DNA from 2 places in the Mesorhizobium sp. B2-4-19 genome. Region 2 is predicted to be linked to the other one. Evidence: riboswitches for the same ligand, from Rfam matches in the RefSeq annotation. Region 2 holds a riboswitch; the other holds the start of a gene.
The links. A riboswitch is a leader RNA that binds a small molecule or an ion and turns the genes downstream of it on or off. The one in region 2 is predicted to bind S-adenosylmethionine.

Region 1: another riboswitch for S-adenosylmethionine. It lies ahead of FJ546_RS26580 (homoserine O-acetyltransferase); the one in region 2 lies ahead of FJ546_RS03710 (O-succinylhomoserine sulfhydrylase).

The regions. Positions count from the first base shown of each region.
Region 1 is NZ_VFUV01000020.1:88,357-91,652, forward strand. Features, by position in the region: gene FJ546_RS26570 (prephenate/arogenate dehydrogenase family protein) at 1-9, opposite strand, end outside; gene hisC (histidinol-phosphate transaminase) at 33-1,142, opposite strand; SAM riboswitch at 1,327-1,404, shown strand; gene FJ546_RS26580 (homoserine O-acetyltransferase) at 1,511-2,680, shown strand; gene metW (methionine biosynthesis protein MetW) at 2,739-3,296, shown strand, end outside.
Region 2 is NZ_VFUV01000002.1:88,360-91,655, reverse strand. Features, by position in the region: gene FJ546_RS03715 (ceramide glucosyltransferase) at 1-75, shown strand, start outside; gene FJ546_RS03710 (O-succinylhomoserine sulfhydrylase) at 109-1,299, opposite strand; SAM riboswitch at 1,357-1,434, opposite strand; gene FJ546_RS03705 (2'-deoxycytidine 5'-triphosphate deaminase) at 1,573-2,667, shown strand; gene FJ546_RS03700 (transporter substrate-binding domain-containing protein) at 2,768-2,989, shown strand; gene FJ546_RS03695 (hypothetical protein) at 3,008-3,296, opposite strand, start outside.

The DNA.
Region 1 (3,296 bases), on a different contig from region 2:
TGATGTCATGGTGTTCCTGCTTTTCGGGCGTTCTAGCTTTTCAGGAATGTCGTGAGCGCGGCGACGACGCCGCGATTGGCGTCTTCCGTGCCGACGGTCATGCGCAGCGCGTTGGGGAAGCCGTAGCCGGAAACGCGCCTTAGGATATAGCCGCGCGCGGTCAGATAGTCGTCCGCCGCGGCCGCCGAATGCTTCTGGTCGTCGGGAAAGTGAATGAGCAGGAAATTGCCGACGCTGGGCGTCACCCGCAGCCCGAGCCCGGTCATCTCCTGGCTCAGCCAGGTCAGCCAGGTCTCGTTATGCGCCACGCTGCGCTCGACATGGGCGCGGTCGCGGATCGCCGCGATGCCGGCCTCGATCGCCGTCGCGTTGACGTTGAAGGGACCGCGCACGCGGTTGATGGCGTCGACGATGTGCATGGGCGCATACATCCAGCCGATCCGCGCGCCGCCGAGGCCGATCTTGGAGAAGGTGCGGGTCATGACGACATTCTCGGCGCTGCCGACCAGTTCGATGCCGGCTTCATAGTCGTTGCGGCGGACATATTCGGCGTAGGCCGCGTCGAGCACCAGCAGCACATGTTTGGGCAGGCCGGCATGCAGACGGCGCACCTCCTGGAACGGCACATAGGTGCCGGTCGGATTGTTCGGATTGGCGAGAAACACGATTTTCGTGCGCGGCGTGACGGCCGCCAGTATCGCATTGATGTCGGCGCGCTCGTCGGTCTCCTTGACCGCGATCGGCGCGGCCCCGGCCGACTGGATGTAGATCTTGTAGACCATGAAGGCGTGTTCGGTGAATATGGCCTCGTCGCCGGGTGCGAGATAGGTCTGCGCCAGCAGGCCGAGGATCTCGTCGGAGCCGTTGGAGCAGATGATGTTCTGCGCGTTGAGGCCATGCACTTCCGCGATCGCCTCGCGCAGCCGTCTGGCGGTGCCGTCGGGATAGATGTCGAGCCTGGCGGCGACTTCACGCGCGGCCTCGATCGCCTTCGGCGACGGGCCAAGCGGGTTCTCGTTGGACGACAGCTTGTAGACCTTGGCGACACCGGCGGGTGCTGCGCTCTTGCCCGGCACATAGGCGTCAATGTCCATGATGCCCGCGCGCGGGGTTGGACGTGCCTGATCCGGTGTCTGGTTCATTTTTGCAAAATCCATCGAAAATGCCTCGATCCGGAGGCCGCAGCGGAAATACAAGCCGTGGCCGATAATGTCGAGAGGTGGCAGTGGTGCCAGCAGCCGGCCCAGATGTCGGCCCGGATGTCGGCCCGGATGTCGGCCCAGATGTCGGCATTGACGGCAGGGCGGGCGAGTTCTAGAAGGGCAGCAACAGTTCCGTGGTGATTTGGCCGGTCGGCTTGCAGCCACGTTAAACAATTCGCTAAAGGGCCGTTTGCGTGACGTAACCGGCTTTGCGAATGGCAATGCCGGTTTTTTATTGTCCGCGGCCGGCCGGACGGACGCATCGGCGGCGATTTTTCGCCCGATATGATGCAGCAAGTGAGACGAGAATGGCCGCTCTGCGCGCAGGAAAGACCAACAACGAGGCCGACCAGCCGTCGAGCCCGGTGTTGCGCTTCGGGGCGGACAAGCCGCTAAAGCTCGACGCCGGTACGCTTCTGTCGCCGTTCCAGATCGCCTACCAGACCTACGGTACGCTGAACGATGCACGCTCCAATGCCATCCTCGTCTGCCATGCGCTGACCGGCGACCAGCATGTCGCCAGCACCAATCCGGTGACCGGCAAGCCGGGATGGTGGGAAGTGCTGATCGGCCCCGGCAGGATCATCGACACCAGCCGCTTCTTCGTCATCTGCTCCAACGTCATCGGCGGCTGCCTGGGCTCCACCGGGCCAGCTTCGACCAACCCCGCCACCGGCAAACCCTATGGGCTCGACCTGCCCGTCATCACCATCCGCGACATGGTGCGGGCGCAGCAGATGCTGATCGACCATTTCGGCATCGAGAAACTGTTCTGCGTGCTCGGCGGTTCGATGGGCGGCATGCAGGTGCTGGAATGGGCGTCGAGCTATCCCGAGCGCGTCTTTTCGGCGCTGCCGATCGCCACCGGCGCGCGCCATTCCTCGCAGAACATTGCCTTCCACGAGGTCGGCCGGCAGGCCGTCATGGCCGATCCGGACTGGCATGGCGGCAAATATTTCGAACACGGCAAGCGCCCGGAAAAAGGCCTGGCGGTGGCGCGCATGGCCGCCCACATCACCTATCTCTCCGAAGCCGCCCTGCACCGTAAGTTCGGCCGCAACCTGCAGGATCGCGAAGCGCTGACCTTCGGCTTCGACGCCGACTTCCAGATCGAAAGCTATCTGCGCCACCAGGGCATGACCTTCGTCGACCGCTTCGACGCCAATTCCTATCTCTACATGACGCGGTCCATGGATTATTTCGACCTCGCCGCCGACCATGGCGGCAGGCTGGCGGACGCCTTTGCCGGAACCAAGACCCGCTTTTGCCTGGTGTCGTTCACATCGGACTGGCTGTTTCCGACGGAAGAAAGCCGCTCCATCGTGCACGCGCTCAACGCCGCCGGCGCCTCGGTGTCCTTCGTCGAGATCGAGACCGATCGCGGCCACGATGCCTTCCTGCTCGACGAGCCGGAACTGTTCGCCGCCATCAATGGCTTCATCGGTTCCGCGGCGCGGGCGAGAGGGCTAAGCGCATGACCCCGGAAAGTTGTAGACTTTCAGGATCGGGATCATGCGCCGCAAAGGAGATGACATCATGAGTGTCAACGGCAGCCAGCGCGTCGACCTCGAGGTCGTCGCCAACCTCATCCCGCCGCAGTCCCGCGTGCTCGACGTCGGCTCGGGCGACGGCTCGCTGCTTGAATTGCTGCAGGACACCAAGCAGGTCGACGGCCGCGGACTGGAACTGTCGCAGCGCGGCGTCAACGAATGCGTGGCGCGCGGCCTCTCCGTCATCCAGGGCGATGCCGACAAGGACCTCGAATTCTATCCCGACAAGGGTTTTGACTTCGTCGTCCTGTCGCAGACCTTGCAGGCCACCCGCAACCCGAAGCTGGTGCTCGACGAGTTGCTCCGCATCGGCAACCGGGCGATCGTCTCCTTCCCCAATTTCGGCCATTGGCGGGTGCGTCTGTCGCTATTCGTCAAAGGCCGCATGCCGGTGACGCAGGACCTGCCCTATTCCTGGTACGACACCCCCAACATCCACTTCTGCACGATCCGCGACTTCGTCAACCTGTGCGACGAGCTTGGCGCGACGGTGGAAAAGGCGACCGCGCTCGACGCCGCCGGCCAGAAGATCGGCCTGTCCATG
Region 2 (3,296 bases):
GTCGACTGGCGCGGCAATGCGATGATCATCGGCACCAAGGCCGCCGAACTGGAAGAGGCGTCGTCGCGCGCCTGATCGCGGCGCGCACGACGCTGCCTCGACGGCTCCCTATTTGGCGGCCTTCAGCGCCTGCGCAATATCTTCCAGCAGGTCGTCGGTATCCTCCAGGCCGACCGACAGCCTGAGCGTGCCAGGCCCGATGCCGAGTTCGGCGCGCGCCTCGTCGCTCAAATTCTTGTGCGTGGTCGTCGCCGGATGGGTGATCAGGCTCTTGGCATCGCCGAGATTGTTCGAGATCAGCACGATGTCGAGCGCGTTCTGCAGGGCGAAGGCCGCCTGCTTGCCGCCCTTGACGTCGAGGCAGATCAGCGTCGAGCCGCCCGACATCTGCTTCTTGACGATCTCGGCCTGCGGATGGTCGGCGCGGCCGGGATAGATGACGCGGGCAATCTGCGGCTGCTCGGCGAGGAAATCCGCAATCTTGCCGGCGCTCTCCGTCTGCTGGCGCACGCGCAGCGGCAGCGTCTCCAGGCCCTTCAGCAACGTCCAGGCGTTGAAGGGCGACAGGCTGGGGCCGGTGTGGCGGAAATAGTCATGCAAATTCTCGTCGATCCACTTCTTGTCCGACAGGATCACGCCGCCGAGACAGCGGCCCTGGCCATCGATGTGTTTGGTCGCCGAATAGACGACGATATGCGCGCCAAGCTGCAACGGCTTCTGCTGGAGAGGCGTGGCAAAGACATTGTCGACGACAAGCCGCGCGCCGATCGAATTGGCGAGCGCAGCCACAGCGGCGATGTCGACCACTTCCAATGTCGGGTTGGTCGGGCTTTCCAGGAAGAACAGCTTGGTGTTGGGCCTGACCGCCTTTTCCCAGTTGGCGATATCGGTGCCGTCAACCAGCGTCGCCTCCATGCCGTAGCGTGGCGCCAGCGTCTCGACCACCCAGCGGCACGAACCGAACAGCGCGCGCGCCGCCACGATGTGGTCGCCGGCCTTGACGCTGCACAGAAGGGCCGCCGTCACCGCCGCCATGCCAGATGCCGTGGCGCGCGCGTCCTCGGCGCCTTCGAGCGCGCACATGCGCTTTTCGAACATGTCGACGGTCGGATTGGCGTAGCGCGAATAAATGAAGCCCGGTTCCTCGCCCTTGAAGCGGGCCTCGGCGGCTTGCGCCGTTTGATAGACATAGCCCTGGGTCAGGTACATTGCCTCGGAGGTCTCGCCGAAGCCGGAACGCAGGGTTCCGCCATGCACGAGGGCTGTCTGAGGCTTCCAGTTGCGCTTCTTGTTGCTCATTGCTTTTGTTCCAGACACAAAAAAAACCGGTCGCGAAAGTCGCAACCGGTCCATACGGCCTCGCGGCCAACGGTCCTTTAGCGACTTGTTTAACGTGGCTGCAAGCCGACCGGCCAAATCACCACGGGATAACGACCCTTTAGACCCGTACCACGCTTGCGTCAATTGCCGGCTTCATTAAGAGGTTTGTACCAAGCAGGTTCCGCAAAAGTGTTTCACGGTTTTGCGGCGAGAACCTGCGGCAGGAAAATCGTCTGGCCTAGGAGCGGAGCCTTGCGGCAGACAGGCATTCTTCCCGATCAGGATATCTCGGCGCTGTTCCAGTCCGGCGCGCTGAAGTCGCCGCGCGCGCTCGATGCAGACCAGATCCAGCCGGCCAGCCTCGATCTCAGGCTCGGCGACAAGGCCTGGCGGGTGCGGGCGTCCTTCCTGCCGGGTCCGGATCATCGGGTTGCCGACAAACTCGATCGGCTGAAGCTGCATGAGTTCAGCCTCGCCGATGGCGCGGTGCTGGAAACGGGCTGTGTTTACATCGTGCCGCTGCTGGAAAGCCTTGCGCTGCCCCCAACCGTGTCCGCCTCGGCCAATCCGAAGAGTTCGACCGGGCGGCTCGACATTTTCACCCGCGTCATGACCGACCGTGGCCACGAGTTCGACAAGATCGCCGCCGGCTACAATGGTCCGCTTTACCTGGAAGTCAGCCCGCGCACCTTCCCGATCGTCGTGCGCACCGGCTCGCGCCTGTCGCAGATACGCTTCCGCATCGGCAACGCGCTGCTCTCGGAAGCCGAATTGCATGAATTGCACCGCGAGCAGATGCTGGTTGCCACCGAGCCGCCGAATATTTCGGGCGGCGGCATCGCGCTGTCGATCGATCTCAAGGGCGACAGTGACGGGCTGGTCGGCTATCGCGGCAAGCATCACACCGGCCTCGTAGATGTCGACAAGCGCGCCGCGCAGAATGTCGTCGATTTCTGGGAACCCATCCACAAGAGCGGCGCCGGCGAACTGGTGCTCGATCCGGATGAATTCTACATTCTCGTCAGCCAGGAGGCGGTGCATGTGCCGCCGCTCTATGCTGCCGAGATGACGCCCTTCGACCCGCTGGTCGGCGAATTTCGCGTCCATTATGCAGGCTTCTTCGATCCGGGCTTCGGCCATTCGGCGGCCGGTGGCACCGGCAGTCGGGCGGTGCTTGAAGTGCGCAGCCACGAAGTGCCGTTCATCCTCGACCATGGCCAGATCGTCGGCCGGCTGGTCTACGAGCACATGCTGAAGCGGCCGCAGGCGCTCTACGGCACCGATCTCGGCTCCAACTACCAGGCACAGGGGCTGAAGCTCTCCAAGCATTTCCGCGCCGCGCGCTGAACCCCGATTGCCGTCAGGCAAGATACTTGCCTGCGCCGGCACATCGTGCTTGGCTGGCTTGTCGGTCGCCGGGATGACGGCGCTCAAGGGGAACAGGAAAATGCAGATCTCGAAATGGATCCTGTCGGGGGCAGGCGCCGCCATGTTGTCGATGGCCGCAGGCTCTCCGTCGGCGCAGGCCGCCGAGAAGAAGAGCGGCACCGAGGGCGCCTATCCGCCGTTCAACACCATCACCTCAGACGGCAAGGTTGTCGGCTTCGACATCGACATCGCCAATGCGCTGTGCGCGCAGGTGAAGATCGAGTGCTTCGATATTTATTGAGCTCCATGCCTGCCTGGATCAGCCGCGAAAGAGATGCTCTTTCGCGGCTCCAAGGCACCCATGAAATTGGCCGATAAAGAGCAGTTCGCGCACAGTCAGGCGTTTCCTGCCCCAAAATGCTTCTGTTTGTCTCTCCCCGTCGAGTGAGGCGCCTGAGCCGGGTTTCAATGGGAACAGCTGCTTGTCGAGGTAGCCGAGGACCTGAGCTCTGGCAGAATCGATGCCGCAGGTCCGGCCATTGTCGTTCAGACTGTCTGTGCGATGCGCTGATATCATACGATCCGCGTTACGCATCAGAAAGCTCGCT